2 regions of the Kocuria aegyptia genome follow, and region 1 is predicted to be linked to the other one. Evidence: riboswitches for the same ligand, from Rfam matches in the RefSeq annotation. Region 1 holds a riboswitch; the other holds the start of a gene.
The links. A riboswitch is a leader RNA that binds a small molecule or an ion and turns the genes downstream of it on or off. The one in region 1 is predicted to bind S-adenosylmethionine.
Positions count from the first base shown of each region.

Region 2: it holds a riboswitch for S-adenosylmethionine, as region 1 does, so the genes downstream of both, ABD220_RS01390 (MetQ/NlpA family ABC transporter substrate-binding protein) here and ABD220_RS15640 (LLM class flavin-dependent oxidoreductase) in region 1, are expected to answer to the same signal.

Region 1 is NZ_BAAAOA010000046.1:285,544-293,131, reverse strand. It holds gene ABD220_RS15670 (RNA polymerase sigma factor) at 1-360, opposite strand, end outside; gene ABD220_RS15665 (class F sortase) at 488-1,150, opposite strand; gene ABD220_RS15660 (DUF4397 domain-containing protein) at 1,276-2,094, opposite strand; gene ABD220_RS15655 (SDR family NAD(P)-dependent oxidoreductase) at 2,309-3,055, shown strand; gene ABD220_RS15650 (hypothetical protein) at 3,135-3,365, opposite strand; gene ABD220_RS15645 (baeRF2 domain-containing protein) at 3,536-4,672, shown strand; gene ABD220_RS15640 (LLM class flavin-dependent oxidoreductase) at 4,767-6,185, opposite strand; SAM riboswitch class IV at 6,263-6,377, opposite strand; gene ABD220_RS15635 (CoA-binding protein) at 6,477-6,941, opposite strand; gene ABD220_RS15630 (maleylpyruvate isomerase N-terminal domain-containing protein) at 7,054-7,588, opposite strand, start outside.
Region 2 is NZ_BAAAOA010000005.1:132,410-139,997, reverse strand. It holds gene ABD220_RS01400 (methionine ABC transporter permease) at 3-602, opposite strand; gene ABD220_RS01395 (methionine ABC transporter ATP-binding protein) at 659-1,738, opposite strand; gene ABD220_RS01390 (MetQ/NlpA family ABC transporter substrate-binding protein) at 1,735-2,628, opposite strand; SAM riboswitch class IV at 2,738-2,854, opposite strand; gene dxr (1-deoxy-D-xylulose-5-phosphate reductoisomerase) at 2,899-4,143, opposite strand; gene ABD220_RS01380 (GlsB/YeaQ/YmgE family stress response membrane protein) at 4,297-4,569, opposite strand; gene ABD220_RS01375 (solute symporter family protein) at 4,791-6,422, opposite strand; gene ABD220_RS01370 (DUF485 domain-containing protein) at 6,426-6,806, opposite strand; gene ABD220_RS01365 (hypothetical protein) at 6,971-7,579, opposite strand.

The sequences.
Region 1 (7,588 bases):
CACCAGCAGGTCCGCCTCCTCGTGCCGCGGCTCCCGGTCGGTGCGCACGGCGTCCGCCTGCCGACGCTCCGCCTCCCGGCCGGCGGTCCGGGCGGCGTCAGCGATGCAGTTGCGCGTGATGCCGATCAGCCACGCGGGGACCGAGGAGTGCTCGGGCCGGTAGCCGGACCGGTACTTCCACGCCCGGATGAAGACCTCCTGCACCACGTCGTCCGCCGCCGCGTCGTCGCGCAGCGCGCGGACGGCGAGACCCCGGACGACCCCGGCGCAGTGCCGGTACGCGGCACTCAGCGCCTGCTCGTCCCCCGCGGCGAACGCGGTGTCGAGCTCGGGTCCCCATTCCGGGGGCGGCGTCGGCATCGTGGAAGGGCTCCTCGTGGGCCGGAGGTCGTGGTGGAGGGCGACCGGGCGGAGCCCGGGCGTCCGCGTCGTGCCCAGCCTAGTGGACACCGGCCACCGGGTCATGCGCCTCGCCTCCCTCCGCCGCTCAGGGCACCGGGACGGCCCGCAGCACCACGTTGTCCTCGTAGTCCCCGATCTCCTCGAGCCACTCCCCGCCGCACGTCACGAGGTGGAGCACCGGCTCGCCGGTCCGGCGGAACAGGTCCGCCTCCGCGAGGGACTTCTTGTGCACGTGCTGGACGGACTCGGTGCGGTAGCGCTGCACGCTGCCGTCCGCGCGCTCCACCCGGACCTCCGCCCCGACCGGCACGTCCTTCAGCCGCGCCATCGGCGTGACCTCGGTGAGGGTGTCGACATGGCCGGCGACGACCGCGGCACCCTCGTCCGCCCCGGGGGACGGACCGTACCGGTACCAGCCCAGCTCCACGTGGTTGTCCGGGATGGTCATGGCCCCGTTGTCCTCGACCCCCACCGGGACCACCGGCATGTCGATCGGGGAGCCGTCCACGACCACCCGCACGGGGGCGGGGATCCTCTCGGCGGGCGACGGGGTGGCGGGGGCGACCGGGATCTCCGCGGGCGCCGCGGCGGACTGCGCCGGGCCCTCCGCGGAGACCGGACGGTCGAGGCCGGCGAGTGCCGGCACCGCGTCCTCGCCCTGGTACGGTCCCGCCGCCAGGGAGTTCGCGGGCGGCGTGCCCCCGCCCTCCGGGAGGGCGGTGACGGCCGCTGCCGCGAGCAGGGACACCGAGGCGACCGCCCCGGCACCCACCGCCGCCAAGCGACGACGACGGGTGCCGGGAATTGTCGGCCCGGGTACACGGTGGGCCGGAGCCCGCGGTGCACCCGGGCCGTGCCTGTCAGGACTGCTCACTACCGGCGGTTCCCCGCGAGGACTCGGCGGGCGCCGTACGCCGCGCCGATCAGTCCGAGCGCACCGGCGGCCGCGAGGCCCGCGGTCAGCATGGTGCGCTGCTCCTGGGCCGCGAGCCCGGACTGGCCGCCCGGCACGGCCTCGGGGGCCTGCTCCATGCCCTCCAGGGTCTGGACGGCGAGGGCCAGGTTCCCGGCCTCCAGGGAGCCCCACGCGTACACGATGTTGTGGGTGCCCTCGGCCAGCTGGAGATCGGCCGGACCGATGACCGGGTCGGTGGTGCCCGCGGCCGCCACGGACGCCGAGACCGTGCCCGCGTCGACCGGCAGGGTCTCCTCATTCGGGTTCTCGAGACCGGTGATGATCGGCTGGTCACCGGCGAGGACGTCCACCGCCGGGGCCGCGGCCACGTGCCGCACGGTCAGGTGCGACTTCCCGGCCTCGATCTCGGACATGTCGTTGGTGAACAGCGCGGCCGTCGGGTTGCCCTCGGCATCGAGGTGGGCCGCGGCCGTGTAGCTCATCCCGGTCTGCAGGTCCGCGGTGACGGGCCCGATGATCGGCGCCGAGGCGTCGGCGGCGTCGGGGGCCGTGATGGCCAGGTCGTAGCTGCCGGCGGGCAGCTCGAGCGGGCCGGCCAGGGTGCCCGGCTGGAAGTCGTCGAGGGTGAGCTCCCCGTTGACGTAGACGTCCACGACGGTGTCGGGCACGCCGTGGAGCACGGACAGCTCCGCGTGCTCGGCGGCGAACGCCGGGCTCATGCTGAGGGCACCGGCACCGAGGCCGAGGACTGCTGCGGCGGAAAGGGTCTTGCGCATGGTAACTGCTCCTTGAACGGGCTCCCTGGCGGAAGCGGGATCGACCTTGCACCCGTACTACTGCCCCGGGCCCCGCCGCGGATGCAGCAGGTCACAGTTTTTTCGAGAACTTCTTCCGGACCCCTTCCGCACCACAATGAAGAGGGCGGCGCCACGGTCCGCGCGGCCCGCGGGAGCGCCCGCCCGAGCGCCTGACGCACCTCCAGGAGGAACCGTGGACACCCACCGCTTCACCGGCCGGACCGCCGTCGTCACCGGGGCGGGCTCGGGCATCGGCCGCGCCACCGCGCTGCGGCTGGCCGGCGAGGGGGCCGCCGTGGTGGTGGCCGACCGGTCGGCGCGCCGCCTGGAGGCCCTGGTGGCGGACGAGCCGCGCCTGCCGCTCTTCCCCGTGCTCGCGGACCTCACGGAGCAGGACGCGGTGAGCCGGGTGCTGGCGGCGACCGAGGGCCGGCTGGACGTGCTGGTCAACACCGCCGGGACCATGGACCGCTTCGAGTCCGTCGCCGAGGTCGACGACGCGACGTGGGACCGGGTGTTCGCCGTCAACGTCGGCTCCGTCATGCGGCTGACCCGCGCGGCGATCCCGCTGCTGCGGGCCTCCGGACGCGGCGCGATCGTCAATGTGGCGTCCGAGGCGTCCCTGCGCGGCTCCGCCGCGGGGGCGGCCTACACCGCCTCCCAGCACGCCGTGGCCGGACTGACGAAGAGCACCGCTCTCATGCACGCGGCGGACGGCATCCGCACCAACGCGGTCGCCCCCGGCGCCACGGACACGGGCATCGAGGCACCCATGGACTCGGACCTTCTCCCCGGGCGGATGGCGGGGCTCCTGCGGAACGTCCCCTACACGGCCACGGCGGAGCAGGTCGCCGCCGTCATCGTCTTCCTCGCCAGCGACGACGCCTCCAACGTCAACGGCGTGATCCTGCCCTCGGACGGCGGCTGGTCCGCGGTCTGAGGCCCGTCCTCGGTGCCGGGGCACCGGCCGCCCCTCCCGTTCCGCGGGGGACGGGCGGGGCGGCCCCGGTGCGTCGGCCTCACATCTCCTCGAGCGTGGACCCCTCCTCCGGCTCCCCGAGGTCGACCTCCTGATGCTGCTCCTCGATGTCGGCGGGGTTCGCCTCGAGGGAGGACGCCTCCGAGCGGTCGGGGGTGTGCGCCGACGCCTCGACGTCCTGGTCGTCCATCTCGGGCGGCAGGGCGTCGATCGACTGCTCGAGCCGGTCGGCCTCGTTGTACTCGCTGCTCGAGCCGGGTACGTCGCTCATGGCTACCTCCTGCGTCGTGGGACCAACGGAGCCCTCAGTCTAGTGATCCGCGCTCCCGGCTCGCCGTCTCGCCGTCTCAGGCACAGTGTTCCCAGCACCCTTACTATCCGATAGCGTGTTCTGCACACGCCTGCAGGAAGCACCGCCGAGATACCAGGGGGTTTTGCATCATGACCAGTCGATTCCACCGCTACGCCGAGCTGTTCAAGCAGGAAGGTCCCTGGTGCACCGTGTACACGGACGTCAGCACCGGCACCGTCGACTCGCTGCACGCGATCGACGTCCACCCCGAGAACGTCCGCCGGGAGCTGGAGGGACTCGGCGCGAGCGAGGCCGACCTCGACGCCGTCGAGCAGGCGATCCGTCCTGCGGAGGGCCTGCCGGACCCGGTGAGCCGGTTCGTCGTCGTCCGCGACGGGGCCGTGGTGATCGACGAGGTCCTGCCGGGGCCGCTGGCCGGCCCCAGCAGGGTCAGCGTGGAGACCGTGCCCGACCTCACGCCGCTGTTCCGCCACCGACCTGAGGATTTCCCCTACGTGGTGGCCGAGGTCAGCCGCGACGGAGGAGAGATCCGGCTGCAGTACGCCAGCCGGGGACGGGCGGAGTCGGAGCAGCAGATCGAGGGCGAGACGGAGCACCTCAAGAAGATCGGCGGCGGCGGCTGGGCGCACGCCCGGTGGCAGCGGCACACGGAGGACGTGTGGCGGCGCAACACCGAGGAGGTCGCCGAGCAGATCGATCAGGTGGTGGCCGACAGCGGAGCGCAACTGGTGGTCATCGCCGGGGACATCCGTGCCAGGGTGCTCGTCGGGGAGCAGCTCGCCAAGTCGACCCAGCCCCTGGTGAGCATGGTCAACGCCAACACCCGCGCCGACGGCAGCGACACCGCCGAGCTCGAGGAGCAGGTCGACCGCAGCGTGGGCGAGGTGATCGCGCGGCGGCAGCAGGAGCTCCTGGAGCGGCTGGCGGAGCAGGAGAACCGCCCGGACCACACGGCCGTGCACGGTATCGGGCCCGTCGTCGCGGCCCTGCAGCAGGCGCAGGCCGAGACCCTGCTCATCGACGAGACCTCCTCGGACACGGGAACCGAGCTGCTCGCCCTCGAGGCCGAGCCGTGGATCGCTGCGAACCAGTCCGAGGCCGAGAGCCTTGGGGTTCGGGTGCTCGACCGGGTCCCCGCCCACGCCGCCCTGGTGCGGGCTGCCGTGCTCACCGACGGCCGCCCGGTCTTCCTTCCGCACGGGGCCCTGCCGGACGGCACCGAGGTGGCGGCCCTGCTGCGCTGGAGCGCCGCACCGGCGTCCTGACCCGGGAGCGGACGAGGGGCCCCGGTGCGGGGCCCCTCGTCCGCCCCCTGCCCGGGGGCTCCGGCACCGGCGGGGCCCCGTCAGGGGGCGGGGGTCAGAGGGCCAGCTCGCGGGCGGGCGTGTCCGCGGCGGACGGCTTGCCCGCGTAGGCGCCCCGGTACGCGGCGGCGGGGTGGGTGCCGAGCACCTTGGTCCGGCCCGCGCCGTAGAGGTTCTCGCGCAGCGTGGTGCCCTCGTACCCGGTCCGGTAGCGGCCGCGCTTCTGCAGCTCCGGCACGACCCACTCCACGAAGTCCTCGAAGGAGCCCGGGGACACGTGGTAGGCGAGGTTGATGCCGTCCAGCCCGCCGTCGTCGATCCACCGCTCGAGCTCGTCGGCCACGGTCTGCGGGGAGCCGACGATCGGCACGCCCATGCCGCCCATCGAGATGTGCTTCGCGACCTCCTTGACCGTCCACTTCTTGTGGGGGTCGGCCGTGGTGAACGGGGTCAGGAAGGACTGGATCGAGTCGGTCTTGATGTACTCCAGGACGTCGTTCTCGTCGTACCGGCCGAGGTCCACGCCGGACCAGCCGCCCACGAGGCCCAGCGCGCCGTCGGCGTCCGCGTACCGCTCGTAGTCGCGGCGCTTCTGCTCGGCCTTCGCGTCGGTCTCGTCGACGATCACGTGCAGCATGGCGAAGATCTTGAGGTCGTCCCGGTCCCGGCCCTGGGCCTGCGCCTCGTCGCGCAGCTTGTCGGTGACCACGCGGGTCAGGTCCGGGCGGATGCCGCCCACGAACACCGCCTCCGCGTGGCGGCCGGCGAACGCGCGCCCGCGGGAGGAGGCCCCGGCCTGGAAGATCAGGGGCGTGCGCTGCGGGGACGGCTCGGTCAGCCCGATGCCGGGGACGTCGAAGTACTTGCCGTGGTGCTGGATGGGGTGGACGAGCGCCGGATCGGCGAAGATTCCGCCGGCCCGGTCGCGCTTGACCGCGCCGTCCTCCCAGGAGCCCTCCCAGAGCTTGTAGCAGACCTCCATGAACTCCTCGGCGATCTCGTAGCGCTCGTCGTGGGAGATCTGCTCCGTCAGCCCGTGGTTCTCGGCGGCGGACTTCAAGTAGGAGGTCACCACGTTGAAGCCCATCCGGCCCTTCGTCAGGTGGTCGAGGGTCGCGAACTTCCGCGCGAGCGGGTACGGCTGCTCGTAGGTGATCGCGCTGGTCACGCCGAAGCCGAGGTGCTTCGTCACGGCCGCCATCGCGGAGATCTGCATGAAGGGGTCGTTGACGGGGATCTGGGTGGCGTCCCGGATCACCGGGGCCGCGGAGTTCTGGTAGACGTCGTAGTACCCCACGACGTCCGCGAGGAACAGCGCGTCGAAGAGCCCCTTCTCCAGGACCTGGGCGACGTCCGTCCAGTACTCGATCGTGTTGTACTCGTCGGCCCGGGAACGGGGGTGCTTCCACAGGCCGGGGGCCTGGTGGCCCACGCAGGTCATGTCGAAGGCGTTCAGGGCGATGCGCTTGCTCAAGGGTGGACCTCCCGGGTCGATGCCGACCCGCGCCCGTGCGTCGTGGAGACCTGCTCGCGGGTCCGACGCACTGGTGGGCGCCGTACTTGCCACGGAGCACGTGCACCGCGGCCCGATGTTCATCTGGGGCACCCCGCTACGGGAGAGGGTTGCCGCCCGACCAGCCAGAGCTTCGCGTCGGGACTCGTCATCGTCGTCGGGGGACAGCTTAGCGGGTGGCCCCGGGCCCGGTGCAACCCCCTGCGGCCGCGTCGGGACCGTGCCCTCCGAGCGGACGGAGGGGCGAGCGGCTCAGGCCGGCGGGGCGAGCGGCGGGGTCCGGCTCGGGTCCAGGGTCCAGCCCCGCCGGAGCATGGACCGGAGCTCGATCAGGGGACAGGTGTCCATGACCACGTCCAGGCCGGCCTGCTCCGCCCGGGCGGCCGCGGCCTCGTCGACGACGCCCAGCTGCAGCCACACCGCCGCGGCGCCCGCGGCGATGGCCTGGTCCACCACCGCGCCGACGCGGCGGGAGTTCACGAAGCAGTCCACCACGTCGATCGGTCCCGGCACCTCGGCGAGCGTGCGGTAGCCGGGCTCGCCGTGCACCGGCTCGCCCTTCGGGTTCACCGGGACGATGGTCATGCCGAGGTCGTCCCGGATCCGCCGGGCGACCGAGTGCGCCGGGCGGGCGGTGTTGCCGGTCAGTCCCACCACGGCCCACCGGCCGGGCCGGGACATGAGACGGTCGAGGACGGCGGGGTCGTTGCGGGCCATGGCACCAGCCTGGCACGGAACTCCCCCCTCCGCGCGAGATTGCACGTGTCCGCCACCGGACGCGCTCAAGGTCGAGCGGTCGCCGACACGTGCCGGCTCGCGGGCGGGAATCTCAGGAGAACAGCGGCAGGAGGTCCGCGTGCGCGCCCAGCACCGCACGCTCCGGGGCGGTCAGCTCCGCCCGGCCGGTGCCCACGCGGGCGAAGTGCTCGTCGCTCCAGTGCTCGAGCGGCTCGCGCTCCCACAGGTCGGTGAGCACCCGGCGCACCTCGGCGAGCCCGTCCACGGCGGGACCCGGGGAGCCGTCCAGGTCCTGGATCAGGTCCAGGTGGTGCACCGTGGCCTCCACGGCGAGGGTGCTCAGCAGGTCCTCGACCCGCAGCACGTGCCCCTGGGTGCGGACCACTCCGCCGCCGCAGTGCTCCGCCGCGTGCACGAGCGCCCGGGCGGACTCGCGGTAGAGCTCGCGCACCGGGTCCCAGTCCCGGGCCATGGACGCGGCCACGCGGGTGCGGCGCCGGTCCTCGGCGGCCCCCGCGGGGTCGCCGCCCCGGCCGGTCCAGTAGGTCGCGGCGTCCCGGTCCGGGCGGGCGGTCGTGGGCGTGTGCAGGGCGACCAGCCCCCGCAGCGCGTCCATCGCGCAGTGG
Region 2 (7,588 bases), on a different contig from region 1:
CCTCAGCGGCGCAGGATCCGGCGGGCGAGCCGGTTGCCCACCACCTGCACCACCTGGACCAGGACCACGATGACGGCGACCGCCGCCCACGTGACCTCGTCGTTGAACCGCTGGTAGCCCAGGCGCAGGGCGAAGTCGCCCAGGCCGCCGGCGCCGATGGCCCCGGCCATCGCGGACATGTCCGTGATGCCGATGACGAGGAAGGTGTAGCCGAGCACCAGGGGCCCCAGCGCCTCGGGCAGGATCACCGTGGTGATGATCCGGCCGCGGGAGACCCCCATCGAGCGGGCCGCCTCGACGACGCCGGGGTCCACGCTCATGAGGTTCTGCTCGACGATGCGCGCCACCGCGAACATCGCCCCGATGGTCATCGCGAAGATCGCCGCGTTGGGGCCCAGCCGGGTCCCGACGACCCCCTGGGTGACCGGGCCCAGCGCGGCCAGCAGGATGATGAACGGGATCGGCCGGACGAAGTTCACCACGAGGTTCAGCCCCTCGTGCACCGCACGGTTCTCCAGGATGTTGCCCCGGCGGGTGACGTAGAGGCCCACGCCCACGAGCAGACCGAGCAGGCCGGCGAGCAGCAGCGTGACGGCCACCATGTAGAGGGTCTCCCCGAGCGCGGACAGCAGCTCGGGTCCCAGGACGGACCAGTCGTTCACGCGGCCACCTCTCTCAGGGTCGTGATCCGGGACATCTCGTCGACCACGGCCTGCACGGCCGTGTCCTCGCCGGTCAGCTCGAAGGTCAGGGACCCGAACGACTGCTCCTGGAGCACGCTGATCCCGCCGTAGGCGATGGTGAAGCGGACCCCGCGGGCGGCGCCGTCGGAGAGCACCCCGCCGATGTCCACGCCGTCGCCGACGTCCACGATCACCAGGCGCCCGCGGTGGGCGCGGCGCAGCCGTTCCACCTCGCGGGCGTCGGGCACCGAGTGCAGGACCGAGGAGACGAAGCGGCGGGCGGTCTCGGTGCGGGGCCGGGCGAAGATGTCCACGGTGGAGCCGTGCTCCACGACCTTCCCGTCCTGCATCACGGCCACGCGGTCGGCGATCGCCCGGACCACGTCCATCTCGTGGGTGATGATCACGATCGTGATCCCCAGCTCGCGGTTGACCCGCTGCAACACCTGCAGGACCTCCTGCGTGGTCTCCGGGTCGAGGGCGCTCGTCGACTCGTCGGCCAGGAGCAGCTTCGGGCTGGTCGCCAGGGCCCGGGCGATGCCCACGCGCTGCTTCTGCCCGCCGGAGAGCTGCTCCGGGTAGTTGCCGGCGCGGGCCGACAGGCCCACGAACTCGAGCAGCTCCGCCACCCGGGCCCGGCGCTTCTCCTTGGGCCAGCCGGCCCGCTTCAGCGGGTACTCGACGTTGCCCGCGACGGTGCGGGAGGTGAAGAGGTTGAACTGCTGGAAGATCATGCCGATCTCCTGCCGGACCGGCGCGAGCTCGGTCTCGCGCCGGCCGGCCACCTCGAACCCCTCGACGGTCAGGGACCCCGAGGACACGGGCTCGAGCCCGTTGATCAGGCGCACGAGGGTGGACTTGCCCGCCCCGGAGTAGCCGATCACCCCGAAGATCTCGCCGCGGCGGACGTCGAGGCTGACGTCGTCGACCGCCACCACCTCGCGCGCCGCGCGCCCCGAGCCGGTGCGGAAGGTCTTGGAGACGTTGCGGAAGGAGACGAGCACCTCGTCCGGGCGCCCGGGGGCGGACGGCCCGGCCGGGACCGCCGCGCTCACCGTCCCTGGTCCTTCAGCTCCTGCTGGTAGCGCGCGGTCAGCTCCTGGAGCTCCTCCGGCTCCAGCTGCAGCGGCACGGCGGTGTCCTTGGTCTCCTCCATCTCGGCGTCGACGACGGCCTGCTCGTGGTAGAGGTCCGCGACCTGCCGGAGGGTCTCGTCGCCGGCGAGCTCCTCGGTCGTGGTGAAGAGGTTGACGTAGGCGCGCGAGCCCTCCGCCTCGGGGTCGTCCTGGGCCAGCGCGGACTTCGGGTCGATGTCCGCGCGGGCCAGGAAGTCGTTGTTGATCACCGAGCCGGCCACCGAGTCGAGGGAGAGCACCGTCTGCTCCGCGGACACGGGGGTGACCCGCACCTTCGAGGCCTCGGTGTCGACGTCCAGCTCCGTGGGGATGAGGGTGTCACTGGTCAGCTCGACCAGGCCGGCGGACTCGAGCACGATCAGGGCCCGGGAGAGGTTCACCGCGTCGTTGGGCACGGCGATCTCGTCGCCCTCCTGGAACTGCTCCACGGAGTCGTGCTCGTTGGAGTACAGGCCCAGCGGGTAGATCGACGTCGAGCCGATCGGGGTGATCGAGCCCCCGGCGGAGTTGTTGTAGTCCGCGAGGAAGGGCACGTGCTGGAACCAGGTCATGTCCACGTCGCCGGACTCGGTGGCCGGGTTGGGCTGGTTGTAGTCGGAGAAGTCGACGTACTCGACGGTGAGCCCCTGCTCCTCGGCCAGCTGCTGGAGCACGTCGTGGGTCGGGTGGGAGCCGACGACGCCGATGGTGACCTTGCCGTCGGCGAGGGCGCCCTCGCCGGAGGACTCCCCGGCGGAGCCTCCGCAGGCGGCGAGGGTGAGGCCGAGGGTCGTGGCCAGGGCGAGGAAGGGGAGGCGCTGCGATCGCATGTGATGCCTTTCCGTGGGTCCGGGGTGTCCGGGGTGTCCGAGGTCTCCACCGGCTCCGACGGGCCCGGCGGCCACGGTCGAGGGCACGCCGGAGGGCGCATGCGCGGTCGGACCGTACTTGCCGCCGGCCCTCGATGGCCGGTGCCAGATGGTTCTCCTGGGGCACCCCACTACGGGAGAGGGTTGCCGCCCAGCCAGCCAGGGCTTCACGCTGGGACTCGTCATCCGCCCGACAGACTAGCACGTGCGGCGAGGGCCGATCCCGCCCCGTCAGCGGGCGAGGAGCTCCCGGACCCGGCGGCGGGCCCAGCCCTCGGCCGCCAGCACGGCCTCGAGCTCGAGCGGGCCGTCGTCGTCGTGCTCGCCCAGCACCGCCTCCACCGTGTCCACGATCGCGGGGAACCGGATCCGGCCGTCGTGGAAGGCGTGCACCGCCTCCTCGTTGGCCGCATTGAACACCGCGGGGAAGGTCCCGCCCCGCTCCCCCGCCGCCTTGATGAGCCGGACGGCCGGGAACGCCACCGGGTCGAGGGGCTCGAAGGTCCACGCCGTGGCGCGCGTCCAGTCGCACGGCAGGGCGGCGCCGGGCACCCGGTGGGGCCAGGCCAGACCGAGGGCGATGGGCAGGCGCATGTCCGGCGGCGAGGCCTGGGCGAGGGTGGAGCCGTCCACGAACTGGACCATGGAGTGCACGACCGACTGGGGGTGGACCACCACGTCGATGCGCCCGAGGGGGACGTCGAAGAGCAGGTGGGCCTCGAGCACCTCGAGTGCCTTGTTCACCATGGACGCCGAGTTGGTCGTCACCATCAGACCCATGTCCCACGTCGGGTGGCGCAGCGCGTCCTGCGGAGTGACCGTCTCCAGCTCCGCCCGGGACCGGCCGCGGAACGGGCCGCCGGAGGCCGTCAGCACGAGCCGGTCGACCTCACCGGCGGTGCCGCCGCGCAGCGCCTGGGCCAGCGCCGAGTGCTCGGAGTCCACCGGGATCAGGGCGTCCGGGTCCCCGGTCGCCGCGGCGGCGGCCTTGACGAGGGCCCCCCCGGCGATCAGCGACTCCTTGTTCGCCAGCGCGAGCTTGTGCCCGGCCCGCAGCGCCGCCAGCGTGGGGGCGAGCCCGATGGAGCCGGTGATGCCGTTGAGCACGAGGTCCGCGTCGGGCCCGTGCACGATCTCGGGGCGGTGGTCCCCCGCCCCGGCGGCCGCGGCCCGGTCCGCGATCAGGCGGGCCAGGCGGGCCGCGTCCTGACCGGTGCCGCTCGTGGCCACGACCGCGGCACGGGTCTCGACGGCCTGGTCCGCGAGCAGCTCGAGGTGGCGCGCGCCGGCGGCGAGTGCGACCACGGTGAACGGGGCCCCGCCCTCGAGCTCACGGGCGGCGCGCACGACGTCGAGCGCCTGGGTGCCGATCGAGCCCGTCGAGCCGAGGACGCTGATCCTGCGGGGACCGGCGGCGGCCAGCGCGCGCAGCTCGGGCGTCTGACGGGGACGGGGCGGGGTGGCGGGGGGCGTCATGACCCCCAGTATCCCCCAGCGGGCCTCCTGCCTGCCGCGCCCCGGCGATTGCCGGGGCGGTGTCCGGGGCGGGCACCCAGGGCGTCCCGGGACGGACCGAGGCCCCGCCCACCGGGAACGGTGGACGGGGCCTCGGCGACCGACGGGGTCGGATCAGCGCGTGGCGCGGCCCCTGCGGCCGCTGACCGCGCCCCAGATGAAGAGCACGATGAGGGCTCCCACGACGGCGGTGATGATGGTGCCGATGTCGAACGCGGACTCCAGGCTGCCGATGCCGATCAGCGAGCCCAGGAAGCCTCCCAGGAGGGCGCCCACGATGCCGATGACGATGGTGACGATGATGCCGCCGCCCTGGCTGCCCGGCATGATGAGCTTGGCGAGGGCACCGGCGATGAGGCCGAGGATGATCCAGCTGATGATTCCCATGATGGCTCCTTATCCGTCCCGGGAGGGACTTTCATTGTACGCAACCGGCCAGTATCCCTGGAATACCCTGAGGTTGCTTCTGCTCACCACCCTAGCCGACGGTCAGCCACCTGTCTGTTCACGTTGGTGAATCAGCGGGTGAGCCCCGGACGCGGCCCGGCCCGCCGGAAGCCGGGGCTTCGGGCGGGCCGGGGATCCTCCCAGGTGGGAGCGGGAATCCGTCAGTGGGCGACGGGCTTCTCCGCGCCGATGCCTGTGAGCGAGCGCACCTCCATCTCGGACTGCTTGACCGGGTCCTCGAGACGGCGCTCCGTCATGGAGCCGATGAAGCCGAGGAGGAAGGACGCCGGGATCGAGACGATGCCCGGGTTCTGCAGCGGGAACCACGCGAAGTCGGCCGTCGGGATCATCGACGTCTCGGTGCCGGACATGACCGGGGAGAAGATGATGAGGCCCACCGAGATGAACAGGCCGCCGTACATCGACCAGACCGCGCCCCGGGTGGTGAAGCGCCGCCAGTAGAGGGAGTACAGGATGGTCGGCAGGTTCGCCGAGGCCGCGACCGCGAAGGCGAGCGCCACGAGGAACGCGACGTTCTGGCCCTGCGCGCCGATGCCGCCCGCGATGGAGACGAGGCCGATGACCACCACCGTGGTCTTCGCGACCCGCAGCTCCTTGCGGGGATCGGAGTTCCCCTTCTTGATGACGCTGGTGTAGATGTCGTGGGCGAAGGAGGCCGAGGCCGTGATGGCCAGGCCGGCGACGACCGCGAGGATCGTGGCGAACGCCACCGCAGCGATGATCCCCATCAGCAGGGAGCCGCCGAGTTCGAAGGCCAGCAGCGGGGCCGCGGAGTTCACGCCGCCCGGAGCCGCCTGGATCCGCTCCGCGCCGATGAGGGCCGCGGCGCCGAAGCCCAGGATGAGCGTGAAGAGGTAGAACAGCCCGATCAGGCCGATCGCCCAGACCACGGAGGTGCGGGCCTCCTTGGCGGTGGGCACCGTGTAGAAGCGCATCAGCACGTGGGGCAGGCCCGCGGCGCCGAAGACGAGGGCGAGGCCCAGGGAGATGAAGTCCAGCTTGCTGGTCTCGGAGGCCCCGTAGCGCAGGCCCGGCTCCAGGATGGCCGGGTTGCCGGAGACGGCGACCGCGTCCCCGAGCAGCGAGGAGAAGTTGAAGCCGTAGAGCGCCAGGATCCAGATGGTCATGACCGCCACGCCGGAGACCAGGAGCACGGCCTTGATGATCTGCACGTAGGTGGTGCCCTTCATCCCGCCCACGAGGACGTAGACGATCATCAGCGCGCCCACGACGACGATGACGAGCGACTGACCGGCTCGCGAGCCGATGCCCAGCAGCAGCGACACCAGCGCACCGGCGCCGGCCATCTGGGCCAGCAGGTAGAACGCGGAGACCGAGAGGGTGGAGATGGAGGCCGCGACGCGCACGGGACGCTGACGCAGCCGGAAGGACAGGACGTCCGCCATCGTGAACTTGCCGGTGTTGCGCAGCAGCTCGGCGATGAGCAGGAGGGCCACGAGCCAGGCCACGAGGAAGCCGATGGAGTACAGGAAGCCGTCGTAGCCCTGGATGGCGATGGCGCCGACGATGCCCAGGAAGGACGCCGCCGAGAGGTAGTCGCCCGCGATGGCCAGGCCGTTCTGGGTGCCGCTGAAGCCGCGGCCGCCGGCGTAGTAGTCGGCCGCCGTGGACGTGGACTTGGAGGCCCGGAGCACGACGACCATCGTGACCACGACGAACGCGCCGAAGATGGAGATGTTGACCCAGGGCGTGCCGACCGTTTCTGTGGTGGTGGTCGCCATGGGCGCGAGCGCGGAGTGCAGGTGGTTCATCGATCAGTTCTCCTGTCCGTGGGCGCCACCGGCGGTGCCGAGGCTGGGCTCGAGCCGCTCCCGGATGGCCGTGGCCTTCGGGTCCAGCTTGCGGTTGGCGAAGGCCACGTAGGCGCCCGTGATGGCGAAGGTCGTGACGAACTGGAGCAGACCCAGGACGACGCCCAGGTTGACGTTGCCGATGACCTGGACGGCGAACAGCTGCGGCACGTACATGGCGAGCACCACGTACAGCAGGTACCAGACCAGGAAGGCGACGGCGAGCGGGAAGACGAAGCCGCGGTGGGTCTTCCGCAGCTCCTGGAACTCGGGCGACCGCTGGGCCGCGGGGAAGTCGACGTCGGCGACGAGGTCGTCGGCGTCGATGGGTGGCTGGTTGGACATGGGCTACCTCCTCATGTGATGTGGCCCACAGTAGGCCGTTGTATGCACAGGAGCAAGGCGAAACAACCAAAACTTGCTTTCCGGGGGTCAGGAATCACGTGCCGCCGTGTTTCTGGACGTCACCTGGTCGAGCCTGTATACACAACCGCCTCCGACGGCTCGGTTCAGCGGGAAGCCAGGAGCAGCTGGACGGCGCGGTCCAGGAAGGCGTCCACCTGCTGCTCCTCGTAGCTGCGCTCCCCGTGCGCGGGCGGGAAGACGGCCCCGCGCAGCTCGGCCGGCTCGAGCGGAGCGGTGCCCTCCAGCCGGGCGCCGAGGCGCTCGCACAGCACGTCCACGTGGGCCGCGGAGTAGCCCTGGGCTCGCGCCCGGGAGGGGCGCCGGAACCGCTGGGTGCGGGGACGGTCGAGGCGGTTCCGGAGCAGCCCGGTCAGGGCGTCGACGTGCTCCTGCCAGGCCTCGGGGCCGCGGGTGCGCAGGCATTGCTCGCGCTCGGCCTCCGCGAGGGCGTCCTCCGCGGCCTCCAGCAGCTCGTCGACGGCCTCCGGCCGGTAGCCGCCCCGGGCTCCGGTGAACACGGCGGCCCGCACCTGCGTGCTCAGCACGGGCCCGGAGCAGCCCTCCGGCCCCGTGGCGGCCGGATCGGGCTGCAGGGCCGCGCGCACGGCGGCCAGGAGGTCGTCCACCTGGGCGACGTCGTAGCCGCGCTCGGACTCGGCGCACCGGGGGACGCGGGCGGGGGCCGCCGGAGGTCCGGGACGGTCGGGGGGCATGGGCTGCGG